4 regions of the Ottowia sp. SB7-C50 genome follow, and region 4 is predicted to be linked to each of the others. Evidence: predicted binding sites of a transcription regulator. Region 4 holds the regulator's gene; each other region holds the start of a gene.
What was found. The regulator FNR, encoded in region 4, switches genes on or off when oxygen is low (the NO sensors DNR and NnrR bind a similar motif). The targets are predictions, from matches to a motif close to TTGATNNNNATCAA.

Region 1 (5,828 bases), 1.4 Mb from region 4:
CAGTTCTCCTGGTCGATCAGCACGGCCGTGCCCATCTTCGCCTTGCTGATGTCGGTCAGCGCATGGTCCAGCGCGCCGGTGGGGCAGGCCTTGACGCAGGGGATGTGGTCGCACATCTCGCACGGGATCTGGCGCGCTTCGAAGTACGGCGTGCCAATCGCGACATCCGCCGCTAGTCCGCTGCCCCAGGTGCTGAGCTTCAGGTTCTGCGGCGGGCAGTCGCGCACGCACAGGCCGCAGCGCACGCAGGCGGCCAGGAACTCGCGCTCGGCCAACGCGCCCGGCGGCCGGATCGCCTGCGCGGGGCGCGCCAGCGCGGGCTTGGACAACACCGCCGCCCCGCCCGCCACCAGCGCAGCCGTGCCGGCGCTGGCGGCGCCTTGCAGGAGGTTGCGGCGGTTGATTTGCATGGGCGTGGATCAGAAGAAATACCGGACGCGAAGGGCGCGAAGGATTCGCGAAGGACGCAAAAGGAAAACCAAATTTTTTTGAATTCTTTCGCGTCCTTCGCGTAACTTTTGCGTCCTTCGCGGCCGGCTGTTTAGCAGCGCATCAAGCCTTCACCACCCGCGCCGCGCACTTCTTGAAATCCGTCTCTTTCGAGATCGGGCACGTCGCATCCAGCGTCAGCTTGTTGATCAGCCGGCTCTCGTCGAAGAAGGGCACGAAGATCAGCCCGCGCGGCACCTTGTTGCGGCCGCGGGTTTCCACCGCCGCCAGGATTTCTCCGCGCCGCGACTGGATCTTGACCTGCATGCCGCGCTGCAGCTTGCGCGCCGCCGCGTCGTCGGGGTGCATGAAGCACACCGCCTCGGGCACGGCGCGGTGCAGTTCGGCCACGCGGCGCGTCATGCTGCCGGTGTGCCAGTGCTCCAGCACGCGGCCGGTGCACAGCCACAGGTCGAACTCCTTGTCAGGCGATTCGGCGGCGGGCTGGTAAGGCAGGGCAAAGATCACCGCCTTGCCGTCCTTGTGGCCGTAGAACTTGATGTCTTCGCCCTTCTTCACATACGGGTCGTAGCCTTCGCGGAAGCGCCACAGCGTTTCCTTGCCGTCGACCACCGGCCAGCGCAGGCCGCGTGCTTCGTGGTAAGTGTCGAAGCTCGCCAGGTCGTGCCCGTGGCCGCGGCCGAATTCGGCGTATTCCTCGAACAGGCCCTTCTGCAGGTAGTAGCCCAGTTCCTTCGACTCGTCGTTCAGGTAGTTCGGCACGTACTTGCCGTTCACCTTGCCCACGTCGGCCATGGGGAACTTGTTGACCTTGCCGTTCTTGTAGAGCACGTCGAACAGCGTCTTGCCCTTGTACTCGGGCTTTTTGGCCAGCAGTTCGGCGGGCCAGACTTCTTCCATCTTGAAGCGCTTGGAGAACTCGATGTACTGCCACAGGTCGCTCTTGGCCTGGCCGGGCGCGCTGACTTGCTGGCGCCAGAACTGCGTGCGGCGCTCGGCGTTGCCGTAGGCGCCTTCCTTCTCGACCCACATCGCCGTGGGCAGCACCAGGTCGGCGGCCATGGCGCTCACGGTGGGGTACGGGTCGCTCACCACCACGAAGGTCTTGGGGTTGCGCCAGCCGGGGTAGATCTCGTCGTTGATGTTGGGGCCGGCCTGCATGTTGTTGGTGGTGCTGGTCCAGTAGCACAGCAGCTTGCCGTCTTTCAGCGCGCGGCTTTGCGCCACGGCGTGCAGGCCGATCTTGTCGGGCAGGGTTCCGTCGGGCAGTTGCCAGATTTCCTCGGTGTGCTTGCGGTGCTCGGGGTTGGTCACCACCATGTCGGCCGGCAGGCGGTGGGCAAAGGTGCCCACCTCGCGCGCTGTGCCGCAGGCGCTGGGCTGGCCCGTCAGGCTGAAGGGGCCATTGCCGGGCTGGCTGATCTTGCCCATCAACAGATGGATGTTGTAGATCATGTTGTTGGCCCAGGTGCCGCGCGTGTGCTGGTTGAAGCCCATGGTCCAGAAGCTGACGACCTTGACCTTCGGGTCGGCATACAGCTTGGCCAGGTCTTCCAGTTGCTTGGCCGGCACGCCGGAGAGCTTGCTCACCTTGTCCAGCGTGTAGTCGCTGACGAACTTGGCGTATTCGTCAAACGTGATCGGCTTGGCGTCGTTGGGGTTGGTCTTGGGCTTGCCGTCGGCGCCGGGGTAGCCGTTGGCCTTGGCGTCTTTTTCCAGCGCGTGGTTGGGGCGCAGGCCGTAGCCGATGTCGGTTTCGCCGGCCTTGAAGTTGACGTGCTTCTTGACGAAATCAGCGTTGTATTTCTTGTTGCTGATGATGTAGTGGGCGATGTAGTTCATGATCGCCAGGTCGGTCTGCGGCGTGAAGATCATGGGCATGTCTGCCAGGTCGAAGCTGCGGTGCTCGAAAGTCGAGAGCACCGCCACCTTGCACGTCGGCTGCGACAGGCGGCGATCCGTGATGCGGCTCCACAGGATGGGGTGCATCTCGGCCATGTTGCTGCCCCACAGCACGAAGGCGTCGGCCTGCTCAATGTCGTCGTAGCAGCCCATCGGCTCGTCGATGCCGAAGGTGCGCATGAAGCCCGTCACGGCCGATGCCATGCAGTGGCGCGCATTGGGGTCGATGTTGTTGCTGCGAAAGCCCGCCTTCCACAACTTGCTGGCGGCGTAGCCTTCCCAGATCGTCCACTGGCCGGAGCCAAACATGCCCACGCCCGCGGGGCCGGCGGTTTTCAGCGCCTCTTTCCACTTCAGCGCCATGATGTCGAAGGCTTCATTCCAACTGATGGGCGTGAACTCGCCGTTCTTGTCGTACTGGCCGTTTTTCTTGCGCAACAGCGGCGTGGTCAGCCGGTCCTTGCCGTACATGATCTTGGACAGGAAGTAGCCCTTGATGCAGTTCAGGCCGCGGTTGACCGGCGCCTCCGGGTCGCCTTGCGTGGCGACCACTTTGCCTTCTTGCACGCCCACCATCACGGAGCAGCCGGTGCCGCAGAAGCGGCAGGGCGCCTTGTCCCAGCGCACGCCGGCCGCTGGCGCGGCAGGCGCGGCCTTTTGCGCCTCGGCCACGATGGGGATGCCGGCGGCAGCGGCGGCGGCCGTCATGGCCTGCGATTTGAGGAAGACGCGGCGGTCGGATTTCATGTCAGGCTTCTCCTGCGCCGGCGGGGGCGCTTGTGGATTCACGGGAAGTGGAAACGGCAGGCTCGGCCTGGCGGCGGGCAAAGTCGCCCACGCTGGATCGCCAGGCGCGGAAGTCGAATTCAGCGGGTTGCTCGGTGGCGTCGGGATCGCTCTGCTCGAACACCAGCGACAGGTTGTGCACCTCGGGCCACTGGGCGATGTCGGCCATGATGGCGGCGGCGGGGGTGTCGGCCGTGCTTTCGATGACGGCGATCAGGCGGCCGTCGCCGGGGTCGGGACCCAAGTCGACGCCCGGCGTGGCCGCCAAGCGCCCGGTGATCGCCAGACGGTCCTGCGGCCTGACTCGCACCACGACACCTAAAACACTCATGCCTAAAACCTTTCGACCTATGAGGATACCCACGGCCGCGCTTTGCGCTCTTGACTCAAGTTAATTTTGAGCCGTGAGTGGTGCTATGGCGACGCTATTCCATACTGTTTTGCTTGGTTAATCGCTGCACTATTCATAGCGCCCTACGGCGTGAACAAAGCGCGGCGGCCTGATACGGCGGTGAAGTGATGCTGCCACCGGTATCAAGGGTGTGGTGCGCCAGCCGCGCGGGGCCGGGGCGCCCGGCGGGCTTGCGGAGCGACGGGGTTGCGCCAGGGCCGCGCGCTCGACCCGGCACAATCGCCGCATGGCTTCGACCCCTTCCGCCGGCGCCGGCACCGAACTTCACCGCTGGATGACCCCGCGCAGGCTGATGGGCGTGTCGGTGGTGGTGGCCGTGCTGACCATCGGGCTGAAGACCATGGCCTGGTGGGTCACCGGCTCGGTCGGCCTGCTGTCGGATGCGATGGAGTCCTTCGTCAACCTGGCGGCGGCCATGTTCGGGTTGTGGATGGTGACCGTGGCGGAGCGCCCGGCGGACGAGGACCACCCGTTCGGCCACCACAAGGCCGAGTATTTCTCGTCCGGCTTCGAGGGCATCCTGATCATCGGCGCGGCGGGCGCCATCATCTGGGCCGCGCTGCCGCGCTTCTGGCAGCCGCAGCCGCTGGAGCAGGTGGGCTGGGGCCTGGCGCTGTCGGTGGCCAGCTCGGTGCTCAACGGCGTGCTGGCCTGGGTGATGATGCGCGCGTCGCGCATGCACCATTCCATTGCGCTGGAGGCCGACGCCAAGCACCTGCTGACGGACGTGTGGACGTCGGCCGGCGTGGTCATTGGCCTGCTGCTGGTGGGCGCCACCGGCTGGCTGTGGCTGGACCCGCTGGTGGCTATCGGCGTGGCGCTGAACATCGTGTGCGAGGGCGGGCGGCTGATCTGGCGCTCGGCCCGCGGCCTGATGGACGGCGCGGTCGAGCCCGAGGTGCAGTCCGAGATCGACGCCGTGCTGGCGCGGTTTGCGCGCAGCGAAGGCGGGCGCGACATCGTGCTGTTCGACCACGTGATGACGCGCAAGGCCGGCGCGCGCCGCTTCGTCAACCTGCACATGCACATGCCGGCGCGCTGGACGCTGCGCCAGGCCGACGACCTGCGGCATCAGGTCGAGGCCGCGCTGGCGCAGGGCGTGCCGGGGCTGCACGCCAGCATCCAGATGCTGCCCGACGACGTGGAGCCGATCACCGCCGACCTGGACGAGCCGCCGCCCCCGCCGGCGACGGAGGTGCCGGCATGACCGTCACCACAAGCTGCGGGAGCGCGCCATGCAGGCCCTGATCCAGCGCGTCGCCGAAGCGACCGTGCGCGTCGAAGGCCGCGTCATCGGCGTCATCGGCCCCGGCCTGCTGGTGCTGCTGTGCGCCGAGCGTGGCGACGGCGAGGCGCAGGCCGACCAGCTGCTGGCCAAGCTGCTGAAGCTGCGCATCTTCAGCGACGCGGCCGGCAAGATGAACCTGAGCCTGCAGGACACGGGCGGCGGCCTGCTGGTGGTCAGCCAGTTCACGCTGGCCGCCGACACGTCCGGCGGCAACCGCCCCAGCTTCACCCGCGCCGCGCCGCCCGACGAAGGGCGCCGGCTGTACGAGCATTTCGTGGCCCAGGCGCGCGCCGCGCATCCGGTGGTGGCTACCGGCGAATTCGGCGCCGACATGCAGGTGCACCTGGTCAACGACGGGCCGGTGACGATTCCGTTGCGCATCGTGCCTCCGGGCTGACCTGAGAGGCCGGAAACCGGACGCGAAGGACGCAAAGGCATCGCGAAGGACGCGAAAAAACCGCCAAAATCTTCCTGGTTTTTTCTGCGTCCTCTGCGAAATCTCTGCGTCCGCTGCGTCCGGCTGTTGAGGCTTGGTGCCCTCGTAGACGCGTCACGAATAAGGATCGGGCTCGCCCAGCGCGGCGAGGATGCGGCGCTCCTCCGCTTCCATGGCCTCGGCGTCGGCGTCGCTGGTCTCGTGGTCCCAGCCCTGCGCGTGCAGCGCGCCGTGCACCAGCAGGTGCGCGTAGTGGGCAGCCAGCGGCTTGCCCAGCTCGGCGGACTCGCGCTCGACCACCGGGGCGCACAGCACCAGGTCGGCCGCCACCACCGGGGCGGCGCTGTAGTCGAAGGTGAGCACGTTGGTGGCGTAGTCCTTGCCGCGGAATTCGCGGTTCAGGCGCTGGCCCTCGTCGGCGCCGACGATGCGCACCGTGATCTCCGCCGCCTGCACGTCGGCCTGCAGCGCGTGGCGCAGCCAGCGCGTCACGCGGTGGCGCGGCAGCGCGGCGCGGTGGGCGGCGGCGCCGTCGAAGCGGGCGAATTGCAGCG
Region 2 (5,828 bases), 620 kb from region 4:
ACACGCGGCGGCTCGATGGGCTGGGCGTTGTCACCCAGTTGCACGCGCGCTCCGCGGGCGCCCTCGCCTAGCGCCTCGGCCGGCACGGCGGCGCTGACGCGCAGCGCGCGGGGGGTCGTACACGGTCATCAGGGCGCGACCGGGCATGGCCATGTCGCCCCGCTCCACCGACAGCACCGACACCACGCCGTCGAACGGGGCGGTCACGGTGTGAAAGCCGGTCTGCGTGCGCGCCGCGCCGGCCTGCGCCGCCTGCGCGTTGACCTGGGCTTGGGCGCTGCGATATTGCGCCTCGGCCTGCTCCAGGGCCGCCTTGGCGATGTAATTCTTCTGGAACAGGACGCGCTTGCGGTTCAGGTCCTGCGCCGCCACGTCCAGCGCGGCGCGCGCCGCCGCCACCTGGGCCGCACTGGCGGCCGCGCCCTGCTCCGCCGCCCGCGCGTCGATGCGCGCCAGCACCTGCCCGGCCCTGACCGTGTCGCCCACCTTGACCTGAAGCGCCACCACCGCACCCGGCACCTGCGCGGCCACCACGGCCTGCCGCACCGCTTCGACAGTGCCTTCATACGACGCCGACGCCGCCGACGCGCTGGACTGCACGCTGGCCGTGGGCCAATCGGCACGGGCCACGGCGGGCCACAGCAGGGCAGCCAGCGACAGAGCCGCCAGCGTCAGGGCGGTGCCACGCGCGGCGGGCGCGCGACGACATTGGAGATGGGGTTCCCAAAGACAGGTCATTGCGTTATTATTTGTGCAATCACGCAAATGCGCAATATGGCAAATAACCAACAAGTCATTCCAGCCGTTAGACTGTCGGCACACCCGGCCCTGCCCCAGGGTGAGTTGATGAAAGCGATGCATCACCTGCCCCCCGAAACCCTGGAACACGTGGCGGACTATTTCCGCGCGCTGTCCGAGCCCACGCGCCTGCGCATCCTCAACGCGCTGGGCACGGGCGAGTTGAGCGTGGGCGACATCGCTCTGCGTGTGGATTCGAGCGTGGCGAACGTGTCGCGCCACCTGGCGCAGATGGCGCAGCATGGCTTGGTGGCGCGCGAAAGCCGCGGTAGCAGCGCCTATTACCGCATTGCCGACCCGGCGGTGCACCAACTGTGCGACCTGGTGTGCGGCAGTCTGCTGCGCCGCTTTGACGACATGGCCAGCGCGCGGGCAGCGCTGGCCGAATCCGGCAAGCCGACGCAGAACGCCTGACCGCGGCGAGCGCTGGAGCTGGCGCGGCAGCGCACTACTCGGTGGCGCCCAGCGAATCTGGATGCTACGCTACTGATAGCTTCATGTGCTTACCTGAAGCGCGCAAGAAGGCGAATAGCCTCTGAATCGCCGCGCCGACGACGGCTGGCACCGCCGTTCAGTCCACCTCGCCGCGCACCACCAGCGTGTTGATGCGGGTGTGCGACAGCACGCTTTGCGCCACGCTGCCCAGCACCAGTTTTTCCAGCCCGCGCCGGCCGTGCGATCCCATCACGATCAGGTCGGCGCCCACGGCGTCGGCGGCTTCCAGCACGCCGCGCCACACGGCGTGCGATTCGACCACCTTGGTGTCGACCGCCACGCCCGCGGCTGACAGGCGGGCGTTGGCCGCTTCGATGGCGGTGCCAGCCTCGGCGCGCGCCGCGTTCAGGTACTGGTCCTGCCCGTAGGCGAAATCGGCGCCCACGCCGGTGAAGGGGTACGGGTCGATCACGAAAATGGCCGTGACCTTGCTGCCAAAGGCGCGGGCCAGACCGGCGGCCTTGTCGATGGCGGCCAGCGAGGTGGCCGAGCCGTCCACGGGAACGAGAATCTGCTTGAACATGCGGCGCTCCTGGGTCAACAACAGAGATTCATGGCGATGCGGCTACCTTGCCGCGCGGCTGGGCCGGCGTCAAGCGATGGGGTCAAGAAAACCGCCCGCGCGCAAGGTCACCACCAGCGTGTCGCGGTGGCCGTGGCCGCCGTCCTCGGCCGGCTGGATCGGCGTGGATTCGTGGATGACACGTTCGTCGTCCATGAGCAGCACCGACCACGGCTGCTCGAGCGTGAAGCGCTGGCCTTGCGGGCCGTCCAGCTCGAACACGCGGGTTTCGCCGCCCTTGATGGCGTGGCGCGCCACCAGAAACACCGCCACCACATCGACCCCGTCGCGGTGCGCGCCCTCGGGCGTGGGCCGCCCAATGCCGACTTCGGTGTCGATGCGGAACTGGTGCGCCTCGCCGTACCAGGGCTCGCCCGCCACGTGCGCGGGGTGGATGATGTCTGCCACCTGCGCCAGCCAGCGCAGCAGCGCGCGCCAGTCCGGCTGGGCCAGTGTGGCCGGTGCGACGGGCGCGAACCAGCGCTGCATGCCGCCGTGCAGCGCGTTGTAGTCCACCGGCTGCCAGTGCGGGCGGTACGGCACGTCTCGCACGTCGCCGGCCTGCGCGAGGAAGGACGCGTGGCGGCGCTGCCGGTAACGGCCGCCGTCGCGCAGGTATTCGTCGGGCGGCAGCTGGTCCCAGTCCGGCAGCAGCGCGGCCAAGCCCGCCTCGGTCGTGCCCGACAAGGCCTGCATGGCGGATGCGTCCAGCACGGCGAAGCCGCGCACGGCCAAGTCTTGCAGATAGCGGTCGGGGGTCGACAACGGCGGCGAGAACACGGTGGAGCGCTTTCCAGACAGGGAAAGGCGCCAAGCATAGTCCTGCGGCGCGCATGACCTGAGTCAAGGCCCTCGCGGGTGCAGCCCATTAGGCTCCATGCATCGCTGGAGAACCGCCTATGCCCACCCTGAACTGGTGCGACGACCTCGCCCTCGGCATTGCCGAAATGGACACGACCCACCAGGAATTCGTCGCCCTGCTCGCCGCCGTCGAAGCGGCCGACGACGCCGCGCTGCTGCCTGCGTGGCAGGCGCTGGTCGACCACACGCAGGTGCACTTCGACAACGAAGACCGCTACATGCTGGCCACGCGCTTTGCCGCCACCAACTGCCACACCACGCACCACCAGATGGTGCTGGACGTGCTGCGCCAGGGCCTGGCGATGGGCCAGGCGGGCGACTTGGCGCCCATACGCCAGATGACGCGTGAGCTGGCCACGTGGTTTCCGCAGCACGCCGACAGCATGGACGCGGCGCTGGCCATGCACCTGCAGCGCGTGGGCTTCGACCCCGCCACGGGCACCATCGCCAACGCCGGCGCGCTGCCTGCCGAGGCACTGCATGGCTGCGGCGGCGCCACCTGCACGCCGCACGATGCGCCGGAGCGCGAGGCGGCCGCCGCCTGACGGTTCGTGGTGCGGCCACGCGCCCGCTTCTGCCGATGTCCACCGCCTCGCTCGCCCATCGCCCCTACGAAGACGCGCAGGGGCTGCTGACCGGCACCCTGTTCGTGGCGCTGGGCACGCTGATGTTCGCCCAGGCCGGGCTGCTGACGGGCGGCACGGCGGGCATCGCGCTGCTCATCGGCCATGTCACGGGCTGGCCGTTCGGGCCGGTGTTCTTCGTCGTCAACCTGCCCTTCTACCTGTTTGCCTGGCAACGCATGGGCAAGGCCTTTACGCTGCGCACGGCCATGGCGGTGAGCCTGGTGTCGCTGATGGCGTGGGCGCTGCCGCTGGGCCTGAGCTTCGGCCGCCTGTCACCGGGACTGGCGGCGGTGCTGGGCGGGCTGCTGGTGGGCGCCGGGCTGCTGATGCTGTTCAGGCACCGCGCCAGCCTGGGCGGCATCAACGTGGTGGCGCTGTTCCTGCAGGACCGGCTGGGCTGGCGGGCCGGGCGGGTGCAGATGTTGGTCGACGTGGCGATCCTGATGCTGGCCTTCGGCGTGACCGACCCGTGGCACGTGGCGCTGTCGGTGCTGGGCGCGGTGATGCTGAACCTGGCTCTGGTCATCAACCACCGGCCGGGGCGCTACATGGCGGTGTAGCGCCGCAGCCGCTGGCACGACAATGGCAACGGTGCGACACGCCCGCACCCCAACATGGAAATCCTTGCCCCGCTCGTCCTCCTGACCGCCCTGGCCATTGCGCTGGCGATGCGGCCGTGGCGGCTGCTGGCCCACGGCGGGCTGCTGTCGCCGCTGCTGGCGGCGCTGGTCATCACGCCCTGGCTGTGGGCGCTGCCCTGGCTGCACCGCATGCCGATCCAGCTGCAGCTGTCGGGCGCGTGCCTCATTGGCCTGGCGCTGGGCTGGCCGCTGGCGGTGCCGGTGCTGTGCGGGGTGGCGGTCATCGCCGGGCTGATCGCGCCGCTCACCCTGCAGCAGCAGATGGACATGGCGCTGTGGCTGGGCATCGTGCCGGTCACCCTGTCGTTCGGGCTGGGCATGGCGCTGCGGCGATGGGTGTGGAAGAACCTGTTCGTCTACATCCTGGGCCGGGCGTTTCTGGGGACGGCGGTGTGCATGTTTGCCAGCGGCGCGCTGGCGCAGTGGACGGGCCAGTCGCTGACCACCGCCGTCGAGCCCGAGCTTGCCATGGTGGCGCGCTGGCTCATCGCCTGGGGCGACGCCTTCATGACCGGCATGCTCACGGCCATCTTTGTGGCTTTTCGCCCCCACTGGCTGGCCACGTGGTCAGACCGGCTGTACGTGCCGCCGCCCGCGGGTTGAGCGGCGCCGTACGGTTTGATCCAGCGCAAGCCGCGCCCAGTTCCGCGCATCGTTCGGCCCTGCGTTTGAGCGCGGTCAAGACGCGGCTCGCCCCCGCCGCCGAACATCGGGGTGAATCGACTCGAGGAGCATCCGCATGAAACTCTGGCAAGACCTGTTCAGCACCGACTACGGCCTGATGAGCATCATCGGCCTGTTGTTCATCGTCTTCATGGGCGTCTGGTACACGCGCTTTTTCCTGCGCAAGATGAACGAGACGCCGCGCGGCAAGTGATTCCGCTTCCAGTTCAGCCCTATCCGGGCTCCGTCATTCCCGCGAAGGCGGGAATCCGCGCTTGCACAGGTAGCGGCTTCGGGCAGCGGACATGGATTCCCGCCTTCGCGGGAATGACGAGGAAACAGGGCGGCTTCAGGTGGATGTCTTTCGCATCCATAAGCGCAGGTTTCCATAAAAAACGGCGCCTGCCCGCAACAGGCAAGCGCCGCCAGCTACTTTTTTAGTAGCTTGTCAGTCGGCGCGTTCAGCCTCCTGCAGGCTGCGCCACATCACCTTGCCCGAGCCGCTCTTGGGCAGTGCGTCGGCAAACTCCACCACGCGTGGCACCTTGTACACCGCCATGTGGTCGCGGCACCAGTCGATGATCTCCTGCTCGCTCACCTGGCCCTGGTGGCTGGGCCGCAGCACCACCACCGCCTTCACCGATTCGCCGCGATAAGCGTCCTTGGTGGCGATGATGCAGGCCTCCTGGATCGCCGGGTGCTTGAACATCAGCGCCTCCACCTCGGCCGGCCACACCTTGAAGCCGCTGGCGTTGATCATGCGCTTGAGGCGGTCGGTGATGAAGAAGTAGCCGTCCTCGTCCACCCGGCCCAGGTCGCCCGAGCGGAAGAAGCGCTTGCCGTCCAGCTCGAAGAACGCGGCCTCGGTGGCCTCGGGCCGCTTCCAGTAGCCCTGGAACACTTCCGGCCCGTGGATCACGATCTCGCCCTGCTCGCCCTGCGGCACTTCCTTCAGAGTTTCCGGGTCGACCACGCGCGCGTCGGTGCTCATGAACGGGATACCCAGGCACTGCTGCTTGGTGTGGTCCACCGGGTTCTGGTGCGAAGGCGCGGCGGTCTCGGTCAGGCCGTAGCCCTCGGCGTAGCGCAGGCCGTAGGCGTCGAACAGGCGCTGCGCCACCGCCTGCGGCATGGCCGCACCGCCGCCGCTGATGGTCTTCAGGCTGGTCAGGTCGAAGCTGG
Region 3 (5,828 bases), 1.1 Mb from region 4:
GGGTCGGGCTGGTAGTAGCCGCCGATGTCGACCGGCTTGCCCTGGATGTCGGTCAGCTCCTTGACGATGGCCTGTTCGTTGTCGGCCAGGGCCTTGGCCAGCGGCTTGAAGCGCGCGGCCAGGTCGGCGTCGTCGGTCTGGGTGGCCAGTTCCTGCGCCCAGTACAGCGCCAGGTAGAACTGGCTGCCGCGGTTGTCGAGCTGGCCGGTCTTGGGCGACGGGTTCTTGTTGTTGTCCAGCAGCTTGCCGGTGGCGGCGTCCAGCGTCCTGGCCAGCAGCTTGGCCTTGGCGTTACCGGTCTTCAGGCCCAGGTCCTCCAGCGACACGGCCAGCGCCAGGAACTCGCCCAGCGAATCCCAGCGCAGGTGGTTTTCCTCGACCAGCTGCTGCACGTGCTTGGGTGCCGAGCCGCCCGCGCCGGTTTCGTACATGCCGCCGCCCGCCATCAGCGGCACGATGGACAGCATCTTGGCGCTGGTGCCCAGTTCCATGATGGGGAACAGGTCGGTCAGGTAGTCGCGCAGGATGTTGCCGGTGGCGCTGATGGTGTCCTGGCCGCGCACCACGCGCTCCAGCGTGTAGCGCATGGCGCGCACCTGGCTCATGATCTGGATGTCCAGGCCCGTGGTGTCGTGCTCGTGCAGGTACATCTTGACCTTGGTGATGAGCTGGTTCTCGTGCGGGCGGTACGGGTCGAGCCAGAACACCACCGGCATGCCCGAGTTGCGCGCGCGCGTGACGGCGAGCTTCACCCAGTCGCGGATAGCGGCGTCCTTCACCTGGCACATGCGCCAGATGTCGCCGGCTTCGACGTTCTGGCTCATCAGCACCTCGCCCGTGGCCAGGTCGGTGATGTTGGCCACGCCGTCCTCAGGGATCTCGAAGGTCTTGTCGTGGCTGCCGTATTCCTCGGCCTGCTGCGCCATCAGGCCGACGTTGGGCACGGTGCCCATGGTCTTGGGGTCGAAGTTGCCGTGCCACTTGCAGAAGTTGATCATCTCCTGGTAGATGCGGGCGAAGGTCGACTCCGGCATCACCGCCTTGACGTCCTTCAGGCGGCCGTCGGCGCCCCACATCTTGCCGCCGTTGCGGATCATGGCGGGCATCGACGCGTCGACGATCACGTCGTTGGGCGAATGGAAGTTGGTGATGCCCTTGGCCGAGTCGACCATGGCCAGCTCAGGCCGGCCCTCGTGGCAGGCGTGCAGGTCGCGCTTGATCTCGTCCTGCTGGCTTTGCGGCAGCGTGGCGATCTTGTTGTACAGGTCGACCATGCCGTTGTTGACGTTGACGCCCAGTTCGTCGAACACCTTCTGGTGCTTGGCGAACGCGTCCTTGTAGAAAATGCGCACGCAGTGGCCGAACACGATGGGGTGCGACACCTTCATCATGGTCGCCTTGACGTGCAGCGAGAACATCACGCCGGTCTTGTAGGCGTCCTCGATCTCCTTCTCGTAGAAGGCCATCAGCGCCTTCTTGCTCATGAACATCGAGTCGATCACCTCGCGGTCCTGCAGGCTGACCTTGGGCTTGAGCACGATGGTCTTGCCCGACTTGGTGATGAGTTCCATCTTCACGTCGCGCGCGCGGTCCAGCGTCATGGACTTTTCGCCGTGGTAGAAGTCGCCCGAATGCATGTGCGAGACGTGGCTGCGCGAGGCCTGGCTCCATTCGGCCATGCTGTGCGGGTTCTTGCGGGCGTATTCCTTGACGGCGCGCGGGGCGCGGCGGTCGGAGTTGCCTTCGCGCAGCACCGGGTTGACGGCCGAGCCGATGCACTTGTTGTAGCGCGCGCGGATGTCCTTTTCCTTGTCGTCCTTGGGATTTTCAGGAAAGTCGGGCACCTTGTAGCCCTTGTCCTGCAGCTCCTTGATGGCGGCCTTCAGCTGCGCCACCGACGCGCTGATGTTGGGCAGCTTGATGATGTTGGCTTCGGGCTTGAGCGTCAGCTTGCCCAGCTCGGTCAGGTTGTCGGGCACGCGCTGCGCTTCGGTCAGCACTTCCGGAAACTGGCCCAGGATGCGGCCCGCCACCGAAATGTCGCTGGTGGTGACGTCGATGCCAGCCGGCGCCGTGAAGGCCTGGATGATGGGCAGGAACGACGCGGTGGCCAGCAGGGGCGCTTCGTCGGTCAGCGTGTAGACGATGGTGGATGGCTTGTCGCTCATGGTGGTCTCTCCAGTGGTCTTCTTTATGGGCATGCCGCAGCACAGCGCGCCGCGCCAGCTTGGCATGGTGGCATGTCTTCCTGACACCGCGCTCACGGCAGCAAGCGCAGGGGCAAGGCGTATTCTGACAAATCGCGGCGGCCGCGCCCGGACGGCCGCCGCGGGCTGCCCGCTGGGTTTTCAAGCCTTTTCGGCCACTTGCCCATGCCAGACAATCGTCTGCAGCTATCAAATCTGAAGCGTTTGCAAGCGCTTCACCAGTAGCCCAGCACCTTCCACCACGCGCCGCCCACCACCAGCCAGATCAGGATCAGCACCACGCTCATCACGAAGCCCGTCTTCCACCATTCGCCCAGCGTGGCGTAGCCCGAGCCAAAGATGACCGGCGAGGTGCCGGTGGCGTAGTGCGTCAGCGTCATCATGATGTTGGAGGCGGCGGCCATCATCAGCGCGAACGGCAGCGCCGGTGCGCCCAGCGCCAGGCCGGCGCCGTAGAAGGCGGCGAACATGGCCGTGATGTGCGCCGTGGTGCTGGCAAAGGCGTAGTGCGCGTACAGGTAGGCCAGCATCAGCAGCGCGCTGGCGCCCATCCAGCCCAGGCCCAGCTGGCCGATGCCGCCTTCGATGCTCTTGGCAAACCAGGCGATCAGGCCCAGCTTGTTCAAAAAGGTGGCCATCATCACCAGCGCGCCAAACCAGACGATGGTGTCCCAGGCGCTTTTTTCCTTGATCACGTCGTCCCAGTTCAGCACACCGGTGATCAGGCACAGCGACAGGCCGATGAAGGCGGTGGTGGTCGGGTCAATCGCCGCGCCGGGGCCGAACACGAAGGCCGGAATACCCGCCCACAGCCCCAGCAGCACGCCAAACACGCCCAGCATGATGAGCTCGCCGCGCGTCACCGGCCCCATCTCGCGCAGCCGATCGCGCGCGAACTGCGCGGCGTTGGGCGTGCTCTTGATCTCGGGCGGGTTCAGCCAGTAGACGATCAGCGGCATCAGCGCCAGCGCCACCAGGCCCGGCAGCAGCATGGCCAGCGCCCAGGTGCCCCAGGTCAGGCTGATCTTGGCGCCCGTCACGTCAGCAATGAGCTTCACAACCAGCGGGTTCGGCGCCGTGGCGGTGATGAACATGGCCGAAGTGATGGGGTTGGCGTGGTAGTTGGACAGCGCCAGAAAGCGGCCGATGCGCCCTTGCGTGCCATGTTCCGGGTCAGAGTCGTAGCTGCCCGCAATCGCCCGCATGATGGGGTGGATGATGCCGCCGCCGCGCGCCGTGTTGCTGGGCGTGACGGGCGCCAGAATCAGCTCCGACAGCGCCAGCGAATAGGCGATGCCGATCGTCTTCTTGCCCCACACGGCAATGAACAGGTAGCCGATGCGCGCGCCCAGCCCGGTCTTGATGATGCCGCGCGAGATCATGATCGACACGCCAATCAGCCAGATCAGCGGGTTGGCGAAGCTGGACAGCGCATCGGCGATGGCGTTGGCCGGCTTGTCGCTGGTCACGCCCGTCAACGCCACCAGCGCGATGGCCACCATCGACAGCGCGCCAATCGGCATGGCCTTGCCGATGATGGCGGCGATCGTCGCCACGAACAGCGCCAGCAGGTGCCAGGCGTTGGCGGTGACGCCCGCAGGCACCGGGATGGCGAACCAGATGAGCAGCCCGATCGCGATGGCGATGGCGGCGGGAAGCGGCTTGAAGCCCATGTGGTGTTCCTTTACTTGTCGTGGGTGCGACGCGCATCGGGCACGTGCCGCGTGACGGCGGCATGACAGCATCGCCTTTGGAAATCGTCCCACCCTGGCGGCGGGCGTTTCTTGATCGGCGTCAAGCTGTCGTCGGCCATTGACGACGCCCGCCTACATCGCACTGCCCGGGCGCGCGCCAGAATCGCCCGATGGACGCGCTGCTGCTCTCCCGCATCCAGTTCGGGTTCGTCATCTCCTTCCACATCCTGTTTCCGGCCTTCACCATCGGGCTGGCCAGCTGGCTGATGTTTCTGGAATGGCGCTGGCTGCGCACGCGCGAGGGCGTGTGGTGGGACCTCTACAAGTTCTGGAGCAAGGTGTTCGCCATCTCCTTCGGCATGGGCGTGGTGTCGGGCATCGTGATGAGCTTTCAGTTCGGCACCAACTGGGCGGTGTTATCTGAGCGCGCCGGCAACGTGCTGGGGCCGCTGCTCAGCTACGAAGTGCTGACGGCCTTCTTCCTCGAAGCAGGCTTTCTGGGCGTGATGCTGTTTGGCGCGCAGAAGGTGCGGCCGGCGGTGCATTTCTTCTGCACCTGCATGGTGGCCATCGGCACGCTGATTTCCACCTTCTGGATCATTGCCGCCATCAGCTGGATGCACACGCCACAGGGCCATGTGCTGAACAACGGCGTCTTCGCGCCCGGCGACTGGTGGCAGATCATCTTCAACCCGTCCTTCCCCTACCGTCTGGCGCACATGGTGCTGGCGGCCTTCATCACCACCTGCTTCGTCATCGGCGGCACGGCGGCCTGGCATTTGCGGCGCGGCGTGCAACCCGAGATGGCACTGAAGATGCTGAAACTCTCGGTCGCCTTCGGCGCCATCGCCGTGCCCGCGCAGGTGCTGGTGGGCGACCAGCACGGGCTAAACACGCTGCAGCACCAGCCGATCAAGGTGGCGGCGATGGAGGGCCACTGGCACGCCGGCGAGCCCGGCGCCGGCGTGCCCTTGCTGCTGTTCGGCGTGCCGCGCCAGGCGCAGGAGCGCAACGACTACCAGATGGCCATCCCGCGCCTGGGCAGCCTGATCCTGACGCACAGCCTGGACGGCGAGATTCCGGCACTGACCAGCGTCCGACCCGAAGACCGGCCGCCCGTGCTGCCGGTGTTCTTCGCCTTTCGCGTCATGGTGGGCATCGGGCTGCTGATGCTGGCGGTGGTGCTGGCCTCGGTGTGGGCCTGGTGGCGCGGCCGGCTGGCCGAATCGGTGTGGACGCTGCGGGGCTGGCAGCTGCTGTCGGGATCGGGCTTCGTCGCCCTGCTGGCCGGCTGGTATGTGACCGAAATCGGCCGCCAGCCGTGGGTGATCTACGGGCTGCTGCGCACCGCAGACGCGGTCAGCCCCCACCTGCAGCCCGGCATGGTGATGGCGTCGCTGGCGGGCTACGCGTCGGTGTATTCGGTCATCTTCGGCGCCGGCATCTGGTACCTGTGGCGCCTGCTGAAGAAGGGGGCGCAAGTGGGCGAAACCCCGCCTGAATTGGGCACGCCGGGCGCCGGCGCCAAGACGCCCGCGCGCCCGCTGTCCGCGGCCGACGAGGCCGATATCGCCCAAGGAGCCCGGCCATGAACCCCGCCGACCTGGTGCTGACCGCCGCCGACGGCACCGCCTTCTGGCTGCCCGTGGCCTGGCTGGGCGTGATCGGCTTTGGCGTGCTGATGTACGTGCTGCTCGACGGCTTTGTGCTGGGCCTGGGCATCCTGGCGCCCTTGTCGAAGGACAGCGACCAGCTCGACCACATGATGAACACCGCCGCACCCATCTGGGACGGCAACGAGACCTGGCTGGTGCTGGGCGGCGCGGGGCTGATGGCGGCCTTTCCCAAGGCGTATGCGCTGGTGCTGTCGTCGCTGTATCTGCCGGTGCTGGCCATGCTGCTGGGGCTGATCTTTCGCGGCGTGGCG
Region 4 (5,828 bases):
TTTCGGGGCTGGTGGGTGCCGGGGGTGGCTTCGTCAGCGTGCCCTTCATGACCTGGTGCAACGTCGCCATCCACAACGCGGTGGCCACCAGCGCTGCGCTGGGCTTTCCGATTGCGCTGGCCAACGTGGCGGGCTACGTCGTCGCGGGGCAAGGGCTGACCGACACGCCGCCCTATTCGTTCGGTTATCTGTGGCTGCCTGCGCTGGTGGTCATCGCGTGCTGCAGCGTGCTGATGGCGCCGGTGGGCGCCAAGGCCGCGCACACGCTGCCGGTCAAGAAGCTCAAGCGCGCCTTCGCGGTCGTGCTGGCTGTGCTGTCGGTCTACATGCTGAACAAGGGGCTGTCGGCGCTGGCGGGTTGATGGCCGCAGCCGTGGGCAGGACGTGCGCCAGCGCGCTCAGTCAGCGCGGCACGACACACCAGGGCGCCTGATCGTGCACCAGGCCCATCCACAAGCCCCAGCCGGCGGTCAGCAGCAGCGCCAGACCCGCCAGGCGCATGCCCCATGGCCTGTCTGTGCGGTTGCCCAGCTTCAGTAGCAGCCACGGACCGGCCCACAGCGATACGCCCGACCCCAGCGCGAACAGCGCCATGACGGCCGCGCCGCCGGGCACGCTGCCCGCCAGCGCCGCAACCATCACGGCCGAATACAGCAGCCCGCACGGCAACAAGGCCCAAGCCACGCCCAGGCCAAGCGGCGCCACCAGGCCCATGGACTGCGTTGCCGAGCGCACCCTGGCCCACACGCGGCGCGCGCCGGTTTCCAGCCACGCGGGCTGACGCGCCTGGATCAGCAGCAACAAGCCGAGCATGATGGCCGCGACATGGACCATGGTCCACAGCGGCCGCAGCGCGGCGGACTGCACCGTCAGCCAGCCCAGCCCCTGCATGGTGGCCGAGGCCACCGCGCCCAGCGCGGCGTAACCCGCCACGCGCCCCACCTGGAACATCCCGATGGCCTGCGTGCCGCGCGGCGCCGCCGCCTGCCCGATGCCGGCGCAGGCCGCGCCACACATGGCAATACAGTGGGGGCCGCCCGCCAGGCCCATGACAAGGGCGGTCACGGCAAGAGAAGCTTGCATGCAGTCAGTGGATACGCAAAACCAGAGGCGAGCCGACAAAGGCTCGCCGTCATTCTGTCATCGAAGCCTTGCCCCTGTGGCGCGGCGCGACATCAGATGATCTTGGAGAAGCGGGCGCGCGTGCGGTCGGCCTGCAGGTACTTGTCGAACATCATGGCCACGCCGCGCACGAAGAACCAGCCCAGGGCCGTGACCTGGATGCCGGTATCGCTCAGCTTGACCAGGCCCTGGTCCTCCATGGCGCGCAAGGCTTCCAGCTCAGCAGCGAAGTAATCGCGGAAGTCGATGAGGTGCGCCAGCTCGATCGACTCGAACAACACCTCGCCCTGGCACATCAACGCCATGATGACGGCGCGGCGAAGCAGGTCGTCGCGCGACACCGCCAAGCCACGCACCACCGGCAGATGCCCGTGGTCGAGCAGGTCCTGGTATTCCTCCAGCGACTTGGCGTTCTGGCTGTAGGTGGCCCCCACCTTGCCGATGGCGGACACGCCCAGGCCGATCAGGTCGCAATCCGGCTGCGTGCTGTAGCCCTGGAAGTTGCGGTGCAGCCGCCCCTGCCGCTTGGCGACCGCCAGCGCGTCGTTGGGCAGGGCGAAGTGGTCCATGCCGATGTAGTCGTAGCCGGCCGCTTCAAAGGCGGCCAGCGCGCGCGCCAGCATGGCGACCTTGTTGGCCGCACCCGGCAGGTCGATGGCGATGATGCGGCGCTGCGGCTTGAAGCGCTCCGGCAGGTGTGCATAGGCGTAGAGCGCGATGCGGTCCGGCCGCAGTTCGCTCACCTGCGCCAGCGTGCGCTCGAACGACTCCGGCGTCTGCTTGGGCAGCCCGTAGATCAGGTCGGCGTTGATCGATTCAAAGCCGATGCGGCGCGCCGCATCGACCAGCGCGAACACCTTGTCGGCCGGCTGGATGCGGTGCACGGCCTTCTGGACCAGCGGGTCAAAATCCTGCACACCCAGGCTAAGGCGGTTGAAACCCAGTCGCGCCAGCGTTTCAAGGCGTGCCTCGTCCACGGTGCGCGGGTCCACCTCGATGGAGTATTCACCGCCCGGCACCAGGCTGAAGTTGCGGCGCAGCATGGACATCAGCTCGCGCAGTTCATCGTCGCTGAAAAAGGTGGGCGTGCCGCCGCCCAGGTGCAACTGGCTGACGGGCAGGCCCGCACCCAGGTGTTGCACGTGCAGGTCCACCTCCTTGCTCAGATAGCGCAGATAAGGTGCGCTGCGCTCATGGTGCTTGGTGATGATCTTGTTGCACGCGCAGTAGTAGCACAGCGATTCACAAAACGGGATGTGCACGTACAGCGACAACGGCAACGCCAGCGCCGCGGGGCCGGCGCGGCGCTGGTCCAGCGCCTGCACATAGTCTGCCTCGCCAAAAGCCTCGACGAACCGGTCTGCCGTCGGATACGAGGTGTAGCGCGGGCCGGGAACGTCGAACTTGGTCAGCAGTCCGGTGGTGATGGCGGTCATCGCTTTTTTCCTTTGAACCTGACCCCGAACTTTCGCCGTGTCGAGCGGCTGGCGCCTTGACAATGATCAAGGTATCCGAGCGGATTCGTCGGGTTTTTGCGTTGAATCAAGGCTTTGGGGTGCAACGACCGCATGGCCTAAAATGGGCTTGCTTGACGATGCTCAAGATCCACCTTGCCCACGTGCCCGCATGACGCCGCAAACCATCAAAGTCGCCTGCTCCAACTGCAACCTGCGCGAGCTATGCATGCCGATGGGTCTGTCGGGCGACGACCTGGGCAAGCTGGACGACCTGGTCGCCACGCGGCGCAAGATCAAGCGGGGATCGCCGCTGTTCTCCAACGGCGATACTTTCAATGCGCTGTATGCCATTCGCACGGGCTTCTTCAAGACCTGCATCGCCACCGAGGACGGCCGCGATCAGGTGACAGGCTTCCAGATGGCCGGAGAAATCATCGGCCTCGACGGCATCGTGGGCGACCGACATACGTGCGATGCCGTGGCGCTGGAAGACGCCGAAGTCTGCGTCATGCCGTACGACCGCATCGAGGAGTTGTCGCGCCAGGTGCCGGCCCTGCAGACGCATGTACACAAGATCATGAGCCGCGAGATCGTGCGTGAGCACGGGGTGATGCTGCTGCTGGGCAGCATGCGCGCCGAAGAGCGCCTGGCCGCCTTCCTGCTGAACCTGGTTCAGCGGCTGCATGCGCGCGGGTTTTCCCAGAGCGAACTGGTGCTGCGGATGACCCGCGAAGAAATCGGCAGCTACCTGGGGCTGAAGCTCGAAACCGTGAGCCGCACGTTCTCGAAGTTTGCCGAGGAAGGCATCGTCGAAGTGAAGCAGCGCCACGTGCGCATTGTGGATACGGAAGCGCTGCGCGCCATCGTCAACGCGCCGGCGTGCGCCTGAGCGACTGCCATCACACCGCCCCTGCCGTCCTCGCAGGGCGACCAAGACCAAGAGTTACTGAAGCGTGTCCTTGAAGCCGGGCGGCAAAGGCAGCGGCAGCACGACAATGCCTTCGTCCAGCAATTCTTCCGTCTGCTCGATGGAGGCCTGGCCCCGAATCCCCCGCTCCGCCGCTTCGCCGTAGTGCATGCGGCGCGCCTCTTCGGCAAAGCGTTCGCCCACGTCCTCGGTAGACGCCACCACGCGACGCACCATTTGCAGCCAGGCGGCCTGCATCGCCGCAGCTGGCATGACCGCTGCCGTGGAACGTTCGGTCGGTACTGCGGACGGGGGAGCCGACGGTGTGGCCGGCGCGGTCGTCGAGCCCAGGTTAAGCCGGGGCGCGCTGGGCAGCTTCACGACCTGGCTGTCGCCGCACATCGGGCACGCCAGCAACTGCCGCGTGAGCTGGTCCTGAAAGTCGTCCTCGGACGAAAACCAGCCCTCGAAAGCATGGCCGTGCGTGCATTGAAGGTCGAGCACTTTCATGGCGTCAGTCGGGCACCGCTGCCTGCCAATCCAGCTTCCAGGCGCCGCTTTGCACGTTCTGCAGCCAGAGCGCCCCAATAAGCGTCTTGGCGTCGGTGACCTGGCCATCGCGACACCAGGCAATCAATTCGTGGACGGGCAAGGTGAACACATCGAGAAACTCGCCCTCGTCCAGACGGCGTTCGCCCGCTTGCAAGTCGCGGGCAAACCAGATCTCGATGAATTCGGTCGAGTAGGACACTACGGGATGCAGCACGCCGGCACGCGCCCATTCACGGGCGGTGTACCCGGTTTCTTCACGCAGCTCGCGCTGGGCGCAGCGGAGCGTGGTTTCGCCGGCATCGAGCTTGCCGGCGGGAAACTCCACCATCACCTGCTGCACAGGGTAGCGATACTGCCGCTCCAGCACCAATTCGGTCGAACCCGTGGCCGTCTGCAGCAACGGCACGATCATCACCGCGCCGGGGTGAACAACGTATTCGCGCTGTGCCGTTGTGCCATCGGGCAGTCTGACTTGATCGCAGAAGGCGTGGAGAAAGTGCCCTTTGAGGACTTCGCGCCCGTCGACGCGAACCTCGGCCAGATGGTCGCTCATCGGCCGCCCCGGCGCACCAGATAGCGATAGACGAAGCCCGGAAACGCCAGCGTCAGGAACATGGCGCCGGTGACGGCGTAGAACTCCCAGCCTTGCGACTGGTTCTGCCCCACCGCGCGCTCCATCGCCATGCCGATACCGATGACGACCGCATACCAGAACAGCAATTCAGCGAGCCGCCAGGCCAGGTTCTTGACCGGTGCCTTGAGCGGCACCACGGTCAACAGGCGTTGGTTGACGAACGGCAGGTTGGCGGCAACGAATGCCAGCAGAATGAGCAGCCAGATCGAAACCGATTGACTCATTCTCAGGTGGCCAGCATCTGCACGATGGCCTTGGCGCACAGCGCCATCAATCCGCCAGGCAGGATGCCCAGAATCAGCAGCAACGCGCCGTTGGCCGTGAGCACGGCACGCATGTCCATCGGCGCATCGAGGGCGGCGTCGGACACCGGATCGTCAAAGTACATGACCTTGATGACGCGCAGGTAGTAGAACGCGCCGATCAAGGACATCATGACGGCGAACACGGCCAGCCCGATGTAGGCGCCCTGCCCCGTGCTGACCAGTGCCTGCAGCACCGACAGCTTGGCCTGGAAACCCACCAAGGGCGGCAGCCCTGCCATCGAGAACAGGCAAATCGCCATGATGCCGGCGTACAGCGGGCTGCGGCTGTTGAGTCCGGCGAAGTCAGCGATCTCCTCGCTCTCATGCCCCTCGCGCGACAGCAGCAGGATGACGCCGAAACCCGCCAGCGTGGTCAGTACGTAGGTCACGACGTAGAACATGGCCGAGCTGTACGCATTGGCCGCAGCCAGCGCGTTGCCATTGACCACACCCGCCATCAGACCCAGCAGCACGAAGCCCATGTGGGAGATTGTCGAATACGCCAGCATGCGCTTGATGTTGGTTTGCGCAATGGCCGCCAGGTTACCGATGAGCAGCGACGCGATGGCCAGCAGGCCCAGCATCTGCTGCCAGTCGAAGGCGAGCGGCAACAGGCCTTCGACCAGCAGGCGGATCGCCATGGCAAACGCCGCCAGTTTGGGCGCCGCGCCGATCATCAGCGTGACCGCCGTGGGTGCGCCTTGATACACGTCGGGAATCCACATGTGGAAAGGCACGGCACCGAACTTGAACGCCACGCCAGCTACGACGAACACCAGTCCGAACACCAGCACGGTGTGCCGGATCTGCCCGGAAGATACGGCCTTGAACAGTCCGCCAATGTCCAGCGT

Region 1: a site for FNR is predicted at 3,520-3,533, ahead of R0D99_RS14890 (chaperone NapD). Genes of this name have one in related genera too.
Region 2: a site for FNR is predicted at 2,689-2,702, ahead of R0D99_RS10960 (hemerythrin domain-containing protein). Genes of this name have one in related genera too.
Region 3: a site for FNR is predicted at 3,992-4,005, ahead of R0D99_RS13405 (DASS family sodium-coupled anion symporter). Genes of this name have one in related genera too.

What each region holds. Positions count from the first base shown of each region.
Region 1 is NZ_CP136995.1:3,116,385-3,122,212, reverse strand. It holds gene napG (ferredoxin-type protein NapG) at 1-410, opposite strand, end outside; gene napA (nitrate reductase catalytic subunit NapA) at 553-3,099, opposite strand; gene R0D99_RS14890 (chaperone NapD) at 3,101-3,469, opposite strand; gene R0D99_RS14885 (cation diffusion facilitator family transporter) at 3,777-4,757, shown strand; gene dtd (D-aminoacyl-tRNA deacylase) at 4,786-5,235, shown strand; gene ybeY (rRNA maturation RNase YbeY) at 5,389-5,828, opposite strand, start outside.
Region 2 is NZ_CP136995.1:2,304,169-2,309,996, forward strand. It holds gene R0D99_RS10935 (hypothetical protein) at 1-44, opposite strand, end outside; gene R0D99_RS10940 (efflux RND transporter periplasmic adaptor subunit) at 31-738, opposite strand; gene R0D99_RS10945 (metalloregulator ArsR/SmtB family transcription factor) at 856-1,212, shown strand; gene R0D99_RS10950 (universal stress protein) at 1,370-1,816, opposite strand; gene R0D99_RS10955 (2OG-Fe dioxygenase family protein) at 1,886-2,635, opposite strand; gene R0D99_RS10960 (hemerythrin domain-containing protein) at 2,755-3,261, shown strand; gene R0D99_RS10965 (YitT family protein) at 3,297-3,902, shown strand; gene R0D99_RS10970 (hypothetical protein) at 3,957-4,586, shown strand; gene R0D99_RS10975 (DUF3149 domain-containing protein) at 4,723-4,860, shown strand; gene R0D99_RS10980 (long-chain fatty acid--CoA ligase) at 5,095-5,828, opposite strand, start outside.
Region 3 is NZ_CP136995.1:2,802,750-2,808,577, forward strand. It holds gene R0D99_RS13400 (NADP-dependent isocitrate dehydrogenase) at 1-2,168, opposite strand, end outside; gene R0D99_RS13405 (DASS family sodium-coupled anion symporter) at 2,423-3,880, opposite strand; gene R0D99_RS13410 (cytochrome ubiquinol oxidase subunit I) at 4,072-5,493, shown strand; gene cydB (cytochrome d ubiquinol oxidase subunit II) at 5,490-5,828, shown strand, end outside.
Region 4 is NZ_CP136995.1:1,681,061-1,686,888, reverse strand. It holds partial or broken gene R0D99_RS08060 (sulfite exporter TauE/SafE family protein) at 1-362, shown strand, start outside; gene R0D99_RS08055 (sulfite exporter TauE/SafE family protein) at 403-1,083, opposite strand; gene hemN (oxygen-independent coproporphyrinogen III oxidase) at 1,176-2,558, opposite strand; gene fnr (fumarate/nitrate reduction transcriptional regulator Fnr) at 2,749-3,468, shown strand; gene R0D99_RS08040 (DUF1178 family protein) at 3,523-3,996, opposite strand; gene R0D99_RS08035 (NUDIX hydrolase) at 4,001-4,591, opposite strand; gene R0D99_RS08030 (DUF2818 family protein) at 4,588-4,896, opposite strand; gene nuoN (NADH-quinone oxidoreductase subunit NuoN) at 4,899-5,828, opposite strand, start outside.